Regions from separate parts of the Nonomuraea sp. NPDC001699 genome, predicted to be linked through region 2. Evidence: riboswitches for the same ligand, from Rfam matches in the RefSeq annotation. Region 2 holds a riboswitch; the other holds the start of a gene.

Region 1 (4,366 bases), on a different contig from region 2:
CTCCAGCTCCAGGTGCCCGGGGGCGGCCCCGGCGAACAGCGCGTAGAGGGCGCCGTAGGGGCGTCCGCCGACCGCGGCCAGGCCGAGCGCGATCGTGTGCAGCCCGTTGAGCCTGGCCCACACCAGGTCGTCGAGCCCGTGGGACTCCAGCATCACGGTCTTGCCCGTGCGTAAGAGCTTGTCCACCAGGCTCGTCCGCAGGCCGGTGGTGGTGCCCCTGAGCGTCTCCGGCAGCCGGTACGTGCTGACCAGCCGCAGCCGCTCCCCCTCGATCAGCACGAAGCCGCCCGCGTCCGCGCCCGTCAGCTCGGTCAGGCTGGCCGAGATCCGGTCGAGCACGGCCGGCAGCTCCAGCTCGGAGTTGATGTCGCCGACCACGTCGGTGAGCCGGCGCACCAGCCTGGCCCGGCGTTCCATGCGCAGCCCGGCCACCTCGTCGGCCCGGGCGGGATGGTGGACGCAGACGTAGCCGACCACGGAGTTGCCCAGGCGCAGGGCGTTGATGTCCACCCGCAGGTCGAGCGCGCCGCCGTCCTTGTGGACGCGCTTGGTGCGCAACGACACCTGCCCCCCGGTCCGTACGCGCTCCAGCACCGCGTTGTGCTCGGCGGTCAGCTCGTCGGGGACGATCGGCGCCCGGCGCCCCAGCATCTCGGCGGCCGTCCAGCCGAACAGCTGCTCGGCCGCCGCGTTCCAGACCAGCACGCTCTGGTCGCGGTCGAGCGCCACCACGGCGTTGGGGGAACCGGCGAGCACAGCGCGAGCGATCTCCTCGTCACTGCCGACCCATGTGTCCCCCACACCTCCATAGTGCACGTGGCGTGGTGGGTCTGACGGGCGATCCGTCCGATACGCTGCGCTCACGAAGATTCCGGTGGCTGAAACGGGTGAGAGGCATGTCGAGCAGCGACCTCGATGCCCTGCTGAGAGTGACCTCCAACACCTACAAGGGCGAGGGCCCGCCGCACATCGCGTTCGGCACCTACGACGGCGCCGTGGGCAGGCTGGTCCTGGCGGTCACCGGGAAAGGCATCGCGGCCTGCAGTTTCGAGTCCGAGAACGTCGTGTACGAGCGGGTGGCCAAGGAGGTCGGCACGTTCATCGGGCCCGACGCCCGCCGTCTCGACCCGGTGCGCCGGGAGCTCGACGCGTACTTCTCCGGGCGGCTGCGCACGTTCGCCACGCCGGTCGACCTCGCGCTGGCCACGCCGTTCGCCCGTAGCGTGCTGCAGAAGACCATGGCCGTCCCCTACGGCACGACCACGACGTACGAGGAGATCGGCGCGAGCATCGGACGGCCGCGCGCGCTGCGCGCGGTCGGCAACGCGGTCGGCGCCAACCCCGTCTGCGTGATCGTGCCCTCCCATCGGGTGGTCCGTGAGGACGGCGAGCTCGGCGACTACGCCGGAGGCGTGGCCGCCAAGCAGCACCTGCTCAACATCGAGCGCCGCGTCTCAACGGCCCGCTGACCGGCGCAGGCCCCTGGTCAGCCCACCGGTCAGCCCACCGATCAGCAGGGTCACCAGGGCGGCGACGAGCGCGCCGCCGAGCGCGCCGTTCATCCACGTCTCCCTTGTGAAGCCGACCGCGTCGCGGGCGGCCGCCCAGAAGTCGTCCCAGCCGGCGACGGTGGGCGTCGAGGTGGTGAACCAGTAGGCGGCGAAGCCGAGCGCCCACGGCAGCAGCATCAGCCAGCGCGAGGGCGCGTCCTCGGCGGTGTTCCAGCGGGCGGCGCCGCCGAGCACGAAGTAGTCGACGGCCAGCACCGCGAACATCGGCACGAACACCGCGCCGATCACGCCGAGGAACGCGCCGTAGGAGGTGACGTCCACGACCAGGGCGATCGCGGTGGTGAGCACGCCGATCGCGGTGGAGACGACCCGCCGGTCGACCTTCGGCATGAGGTTCTGGAGCGAGACGGTGGTGGAGTAGACGTTGGCGAAGGACTGGTCGGTCTCGCGCAGCACCAGGATGCCGAAGAACAGCGCGCCCAGCGGCGCCACGACGAACGGCTGGAACACGACCATGCCGTCGGCCTGGACCGCCTGGGCGCCCGCGATGGCCACCGCGTACACGCCGAGGGCCAGGCAGGCCACCTGGGCGACGGTGTAGCCGCCGACGACGCCGGTGAAGGCGGCCCGGCTGGAGCGCGAGTGCCTGGCGAAGTCGGCGGCCATCGGCACCCACGACACCGACAGGGCGATCACGTAGTCGACGGCCGGGGCGAAGGCCGTCCACGACCCGCCCGTGTACGTCGGCGCCTCGCCCAGGAACGACACGGTGAACCAGATCAGCGACACGATCACGCCGACGGTCACGTACCGGCGCAGCAGCCTGATCGACCCGAGCGGCCAGACGGCCAGCGCGGTGGTCAGCACGCCCGCCACCACCACCCACACCTGGTACGGGACGTCCCCGAAGATGGCGTTCGCGGCCTTGGCGATCACCCAGAGCTCGAAGGCCCCCCAGCCGAGCATCTGCACGATGTTCAGCACGGACGGGACGTACGACATCTTCGCCCCGAACAGCCCGCGCAGCAGCACCATCGCCGGCCGCCCGGTCTGCGTGCCGGGAATGGCCGACAGGCCCACCATGGCGGTGCCGATGAGGCTGCCGACCACGGCGGCCGTGAGCGCGGCCACGAGGCTGAGCGGCGCGCCGCCCAGCGGGTCGATCAGGATGAGCGCCCCGGAGAAACCGAGGAGGCTGACACCGAGGTTGGCCCAGAGCGCGCCCTGGTCGAGGACGCCGAGGGTCTTGGGGGGCGCGCCGTCAAGGGTCAGCGGAACTTCGTCGACGACATGCGTCATCGCACACTCCCTACGCCGGCATTACCCGGACAGGTTCAGGCGGTCGGCAGCGGCTGTGTTGCTGCCCTCTCAGCCCGGCACCCCGAGCTCCCGCGACTATGCAGTTGGCGCCCTCATCATGCCTCAATGGCGGCGGAACCGCCACAGTGGGGCATTCAGGCCACGAACGGCTGCTGCCCGGTCTCGCTGACCATCGGACGGCGCGCGAACTCCCACGACTGCATGCCGCCGCCCACGTTGACGGCGTCGCGCCCGAGCTGGTTGAGCCACGCCGTGACCTGCATCGACCGGCCGCCCACCCGGCACACCACGTAGACGGTGCGGTCGGCGGGCACCTCCTCGACGCGGCCCTGGATCTGCGACATGGGGATGTGCACGGCCTCGGGGGCGTGGCCGGCCAGCCATTCGTCCTGTTCGCGGACGTCGAGCAGGTAGGCGTCGTCGGGAACGGCGGTGGCCTCGATCTCTGGAACGGTCATGCTTCCATCATCCCGCGCCCGGGACCCTACTTGAGCAGGCGCGACATCCGCCGGTCGGCGAGCGGCCTGCCGCCCGTCTGGCAGGTCGGGCAGTACTGGAGCGAGGAGTCGGCGAACGACACCTCGCGGATCGTGTCGCCGCACACGTCGCACGGCTGGCCCGCCCGGTTGTGCACGCGCAGCCCGGACTTCTTCTCCGCCTTGAGGTCCTTGGCCGCCAGCCCGTGCGCCCGCTCCACGGCGTCGTGCAACGTCGTCACGATGGCCTCGTGCAGGTCGGCGATCTGCGCGTCGGTCAGCGTCGCCGCGATCTTGAACGGCGACATCCTGGCGGCGTGCAGCACCTCGTCGGAGTAGGCGTTGCCGATGCCGGCGATCACCTTCTGGTCGCGCAGCAGGCCCTTGATCTGGGCACGGTTGCCGCCCACGATGCGCTTGAGCGCCTCGACGGTGAAGGCGTCGTCGAGCGGGTCGGGGCCCAGGGCGGCGACGCCCGGGACGTCCTCCGGCTTGTCGGTGACGTAGACGGCCAGCCGCTTCTGCGTGCCGGCCTCGGTCAGCTCGAACCCGGGGGCCAGGCCGTCGTCGTCGGGCGCCAGCCGTACGCGTACGGCCAGCGGCCCCTTGCCCGGCCGCACCGGCCGCGCGCCGGACAGGTCGTCACGCCAGCGCAGCCAGCCGGCGCGGGCCAGGTGGATGATCAGATGCAGGCCGTCGCAGTCGAGGTCGAGGAACTTGCCGTGCCTCGACACGCCCGTGACGGTGAGCCCGCCGAGCGCGGTGACCGGCGGGTCGAACGTCTTGAGCGCCTGGAAGGCGACGACGTCCACGCCCGCGATCGAACGGCCGACCGCCCGCTCGCGCAGGAAGTGGGTGAGCGACTCCACTTCGGGAAGTTCCGGCATGCCACCAGGGTATGGCGCGCGCCGGACCGTCACGCGACTACGGCACGTCCCAGAAGGCGAGTTCGTGGGCCATGCCCTCGGTGAACAGCGCCTCCGCCCGTACGGGGTCGGGGTCGGCCTCGTCGATCATCTGCCCGATCCGTACGGTCAGCGCCGCGAACCCGGGATCGGC
Region 2 (4,366 bases):
GAGGCCGACCCCAGCGACGCGGCGTGCCGCAGCAGCGCCGGGCCGGGCGCGTGGCGGCCCGGCTTGGTCGGCGTGGGCCAGATCGGGCCGCAGCAGAAGTAGTCGACGCCCTCCTCCACGGCCGCGGCGGACGCCTCGGCGATGGAGTGGGTGGACCGGCCGATGACGATGTCGTCGCCGAGTATCTCTCGCGCGACCGTCACGGGAAGGTCGTCCTGCCCCAGGTGGAGCACGTCGGGCCGGGCGGCGTAGGCGATGTCCGCCCGGTCGTTGACGGCCAGCAGCTTGCCGTGCCGGTCGCAGGCGTCGCGGAAGACTTCCAGGAGCGCGAGTTCTTCGCGTGCCTCCAGGCCCTTCTCCCGCAGCTGGATGATGTCCACGCCGCCGGCCAGCACCGCATCGAGGAACTCTGCCAGGTCGCCGCGGTCGCGGCGGCCGTCGGTGCAGAGATAGAGGCGGGCCTCAGAAACCGAGGGCCTGGGCACGCCGCTTGACCTCCGTGTGACGGCCGGCCTTGATCGCCTCGATGGGCGACCCCGGCAGGGACTCGTCTGGGGTGAAGAGCCAGCGCAGCGACTCCACGTCGTCGTAGCCGGCGTCGAGCAACACGGTCAGTGTGCCGGGCAGGCCCTTCATCACGTCCTTCCCGTCGAGGAACACCGCGGGCACCTGCGGCCCGCCGCCGCCGCGGCGTACGCCGAGCAGCTTGTGGTCCTTGAGGAGTTGCTTGGCCCGCCCGATCGAAAGGTCGAGGCGTGAGGCCACTTCGGGGAGAGTGAGCCACTCGTCGACGAGCTGGTCGGTCTCCCGGTCGATCTGTGCAACAGAAAGCGTCACGAAACCACAACTACCACATGCCGTCCTTGCTCAAACAACACAATCCCGTAGGGGGACCTCTGGATCTACCAGGCGTTCTGTGTCGAGGCGGTGACCGCCTTCGATGATCCTACGGCCCTGCACGTAGTCCCGGGGCCGGTCGACGGCGAGCACCGCGGCGAGGGTGTCGCCCGAGGTCAGCCAGACGGCCGACCACTTGCCCTCGGGCTCGCCCCGGTAGACCAGGCGGTCGCCGGAGGGATGGTGGCCGATGTACTGGACCATGTGGCCGAACTGCTCGGACCAGAAGTAGGGCGCCGGATCGTAGACGGCCTCCTCGCCCAGCAGGGTCGCGGCGGCGACCTCAGGCGAGCCGAGCGCGGTGTCCCAGTGCTCGACGCGGAGCCGGGTGCCGTAGCGGCGCGACCACCAGGCGGCGCAGTCGCCGGCCGCGACCACACCCGGCATGGACGTGCGCAGGTGCTCGTCGGTGACGACGCCGTTGTGCAGGTCGATGTCGGAACCGGCCAGCCATTCGATGGCGGGCCGCACGCCGATGCCGGTGACGACCACGTGGGCCTGGACGAACTCGCCGCCCACCAGCCGTACGCCGCCCTCGTCCACCTCGTCGACCATGGTGTTCAGGCGCAGGTCGATGCCGTCGTACCAGTGCAGGGTGCGGGCGCCGATCTCCGGGCCCACGGCGTTGGCCAGCGGGGTGGGGCCGGCCTCGATCACGGTCACCGTGCAACCGGCCTTGCGGGCGGCGGTGGCGACCTCGGCGCCGATCCAGCCCGCGCCGATGATCGCGACGTGCGCCCCGGCCACCAGCCCGGCGCGCAGCTCGTGGGCGTCGTCGAGGGTGCGCAGGACGTGCTGGGGGCCGTCGCCGGGCACGGTGATCGGCTCGGCGCCGGTGGCGATCACCAGGCCGTCATAGCCGAGCTCGCCCTCGGTCGTCTCCAGGACGCCCTGGCGCAGGGCCTTGGCGGTGACGCCGGGCCAGAAGTCGATCTCCAGCGCGTCGAGGTCGGCCTCCAGGAAGCTGGAGTCGGCGGCGCCCGACAGGACGGCCTTGGACAGAGGCGGGCGGTCGTAGGGCCGATGGCGCTCCTGGCCGATCAGCGTGATCCGTCCGGTGAAGCCGCGCCCGCGCAGCGCCTCGGCGCTCCGCAGCCCGGCCAGGCCCGCTCCCACCACTACGACATGGTTCACGTTCATGACCATAACGGGGGCCGTGCCGGCGCGTCGCACCGAGGCCGTAGGCTGGGAGGGCAAGACGCGCGGGAGTCCGGCCGTCACCGGGCTGAGAGGAAGGCTTGAACGGGCCTTCGACCGCAAGACACCTGATCCGGATCATGCCGGCGAAGGGAGCGCGGATGAATGTGATCGTGGGCGGCGGGGTCGTCGGGTTGTCGATCGCCTGGCGGCTGGCCCGAGCGGGGTCGCCCGTCACGGTGGTCGACCCGGCCCCGGGCCGCGGGGCCTCCTACGCGGCGGCCGGGATGCTCGCCCCCGTCAGCGAGGTCGCCTACACCGAGGAGCCGCTGCTGCGGCTGGGGGCCGCGTCGCTGAACCGGTGGCCGTCCTTCGCGGCCGAGCTGGCCGCCGACGCGGGGCTGGACGACGGGTCTGCCGCAGGCTTCGCCACAGGGCTCGCCGGTGGCACCGGCTCGGGCTTCGGCGCGGGGCTCGCCAGTGGGTCCGGCGCGGGATTCGGCGGCGGGTTCGGGCGGGTGGCCGGGGAGGCGGGGTCGATGGAGGCCGCGCGCCGGGGGCTCGACCTGCGCGCCGACGGCACGCTCGACGTCGCCTTCGGGGCCGACGACCTCGCGGCGCTCGACGACCTGGCGGCGTTCATGGACAAGCTGGGGCTCCGGGTGGAGCGGCTGACCGGGCGCGAGTGCCGCCGCCTGGAGCCCATGCTGGCCCCGTCGGTGCGCGGCGGGCTGCTGGCCCCCGGTGACGCCTGGGTCGACCCGCGCCGCGTCACGGCGGCGCTGCTGGCCGCGCTCGACCGGCTGGGCGTGCCCCTGGTGCGGGCGCGGGTGACCGGGCTGCTGCGCGACGGCGACACCACGACCGGCACTGGGACCGACGCTGGGATCGGTGCTGGGACCGGCGCTGGGATCGGGGCGATGACCGGGGCCGCGGCGGGTGCCGTGATCGGTGTGCGCCTCGAACCCGACCCGGGTCAGCCTGGCGCCGCCGTGCGGGAGATCGCGGCCGATCGCGTGGTGCTGGCCGCCGGGGCGTGGAGCGGAGAACTGGCCGGCGTGCCGGTACGGCCGATCAAGGGACAGATCATGCGGTTGCGCTCGCCGCAGCCGCTGCTCGGGCGGTGCGTACGCGGGATGGTGCACGGCGCCCCCGTCTACCTCGTCCCCAGGGGCGACGGCGAGCTGGTGCTCGGGGCCACGCAGGAGGAGCTGGGGTTCGACACCCGGGTGACCGCCGGCGGGCTCTACGAGCTGCTGCGGGACGCCAGGGAGCTGGTGCCGGGCGTCACCGAGCTGGAGGTCGCCGACGTGGTCGCCGGGCTGCGGCCGGGCACCCCCGACAACCTGCCGATCATCGGGCCGGGCGCGGCTCCCGGGCTGGTGCTGGCGACCGGCCACCACCGGGGCGGGGTCCTGCTGGCCCCCCTCACGGCGGCCCTGGTCACAGCAACCCTCACGACACCTGCCGGGGCGACACCGTCCCCTGCGACCCCCACCACGGTGACGCCGCCATCAGGGGCAGCCCCCAAGGGGCCAACGGCCTCAGGAGCGGCGTCTGCAGGGGCGGCAGCGTCCCGAGGGACAGCGTCTCCAGGGGGGCCCGCGTCCTCAGGGGCGGCGTCTCCAGGGGCGGCAGCGTCCTCAGGGGTGGCGTCACGCGGGGCGGGGTCGTTGCCGGGTGCGGGGATTCTGACGGGTGAGGAGGGCGAGCTGGCCGCGCTGTGCTCGCCCGCGAGATTTCGGGATATTTCATGATTGTGACGATCAACGGCGCCGCGCACGAGGTGGCCGACGGCACCACCGTGGCCCAGGCCGTACGGACGCTGACCACCGCCACCACCGGGGTCGCGGTGGCCGTGAACGACGAGGTGGTGACGCGCAGCTCGTGGGAGACGACGGCGCTCGGCGACCGCGACCGCGTCGAGGTGCTGACGGCGGTGCAGGGTGGATGAGCTGATCATCGCCGGGGAGAAGTTCTCCTCCCGGCTCATCATGGGCACGGGCGGCGCGCCCTCCCTGGAGGTGCTCGACCAGGCGCTGGCCGCCTCGGGCACCCAGCTGACCACGGTGGCCATGCGGCGGCTCGACCCCGGCGCCCGCGGCTCGGTCCTCGACGTGCTGCGCCGCCGCGACATCAAGGTGCTGCCCAACACCGCGGGCTGCTTCACCGCGGGCGAGGCCGTCCTGACGGCCCGGCTGGCCCGCGAGGCCCTGGGGACGAACTGGGTCAAGCTAGAGGTCATCTCCGACGAGCGCACGCTGCTGCCCGACCCGATCGAGACGTTCGACGCGGCCGAGCGGCTGGTGGCCGACGGGTTCGTGGTGCTGCC

What was found. Region 2 has a riboswitch for thiamine pyrophosphate ahead of ACWCSU_RS11990 (FAD-dependent oxidoreductase). Riboswitches for the same ligand answer to the same signal wherever they lie in the genome.
Region 1: another riboswitch for thiamine pyrophosphate. It lies ahead of ACWCSU_RS19140 (purine-cytosine permease family protein); the one in region 2 lies ahead of ACWCSU_RS11990 (FAD-dependent oxidoreductase).

The regions. Positions count from the first base shown of each region.
Region 1 covers NZ_JBSFGF010000005.1:522,426-526,791, reverse strand. The annotation lists gene ACWCSU_RS19150 (ATP-binding protein) at 1-801, opposite strand, end outside; gene ACWCSU_RS19145 (methylated-DNA--[protein]-cysteine S-methyltransferase) at 897-1,469, shown strand; gene ACWCSU_RS19140 (purine-cytosine permease family protein) at 1,455-2,810, opposite strand; TPP riboswitch at 2,801-2,914, opposite strand; gene ACWCSU_RS19135 (rhodanese-like domain-containing protein) at 2,966-3,289, opposite strand; gene ACWCSU_RS19130 (Fpg/Nei family DNA glycosylase) at 3,316-4,194, opposite strand; gene ACWCSU_RS19125 (TenA family protein) at 4,232-4,366, opposite strand, start outside.
Region 2 covers NZ_JBSFGF010000003.1:392,601-396,966, forward strand. The annotation lists gene thiE (thiamine phosphate synthase) at 1-485, opposite strand, end outside; gene ACWCSU_RS11980 (Rv2175c family DNA-binding protein) at 463-837, opposite strand; gene ACWCSU_RS11985 (NAD(P)/FAD-dependent oxidoreductase) at 868-2,037, opposite strand; TPP riboswitch at 2,090-2,206, shown strand; gene ACWCSU_RS11990 (FAD-dependent oxidoreductase) at 2,196-3,791, shown strand; gene thiS (sulfur carrier protein ThiS) at 3,788-3,988, shown strand; gene ACWCSU_RS12000 (thiazole synthase) at 3,981-4,366, shown strand, end outside.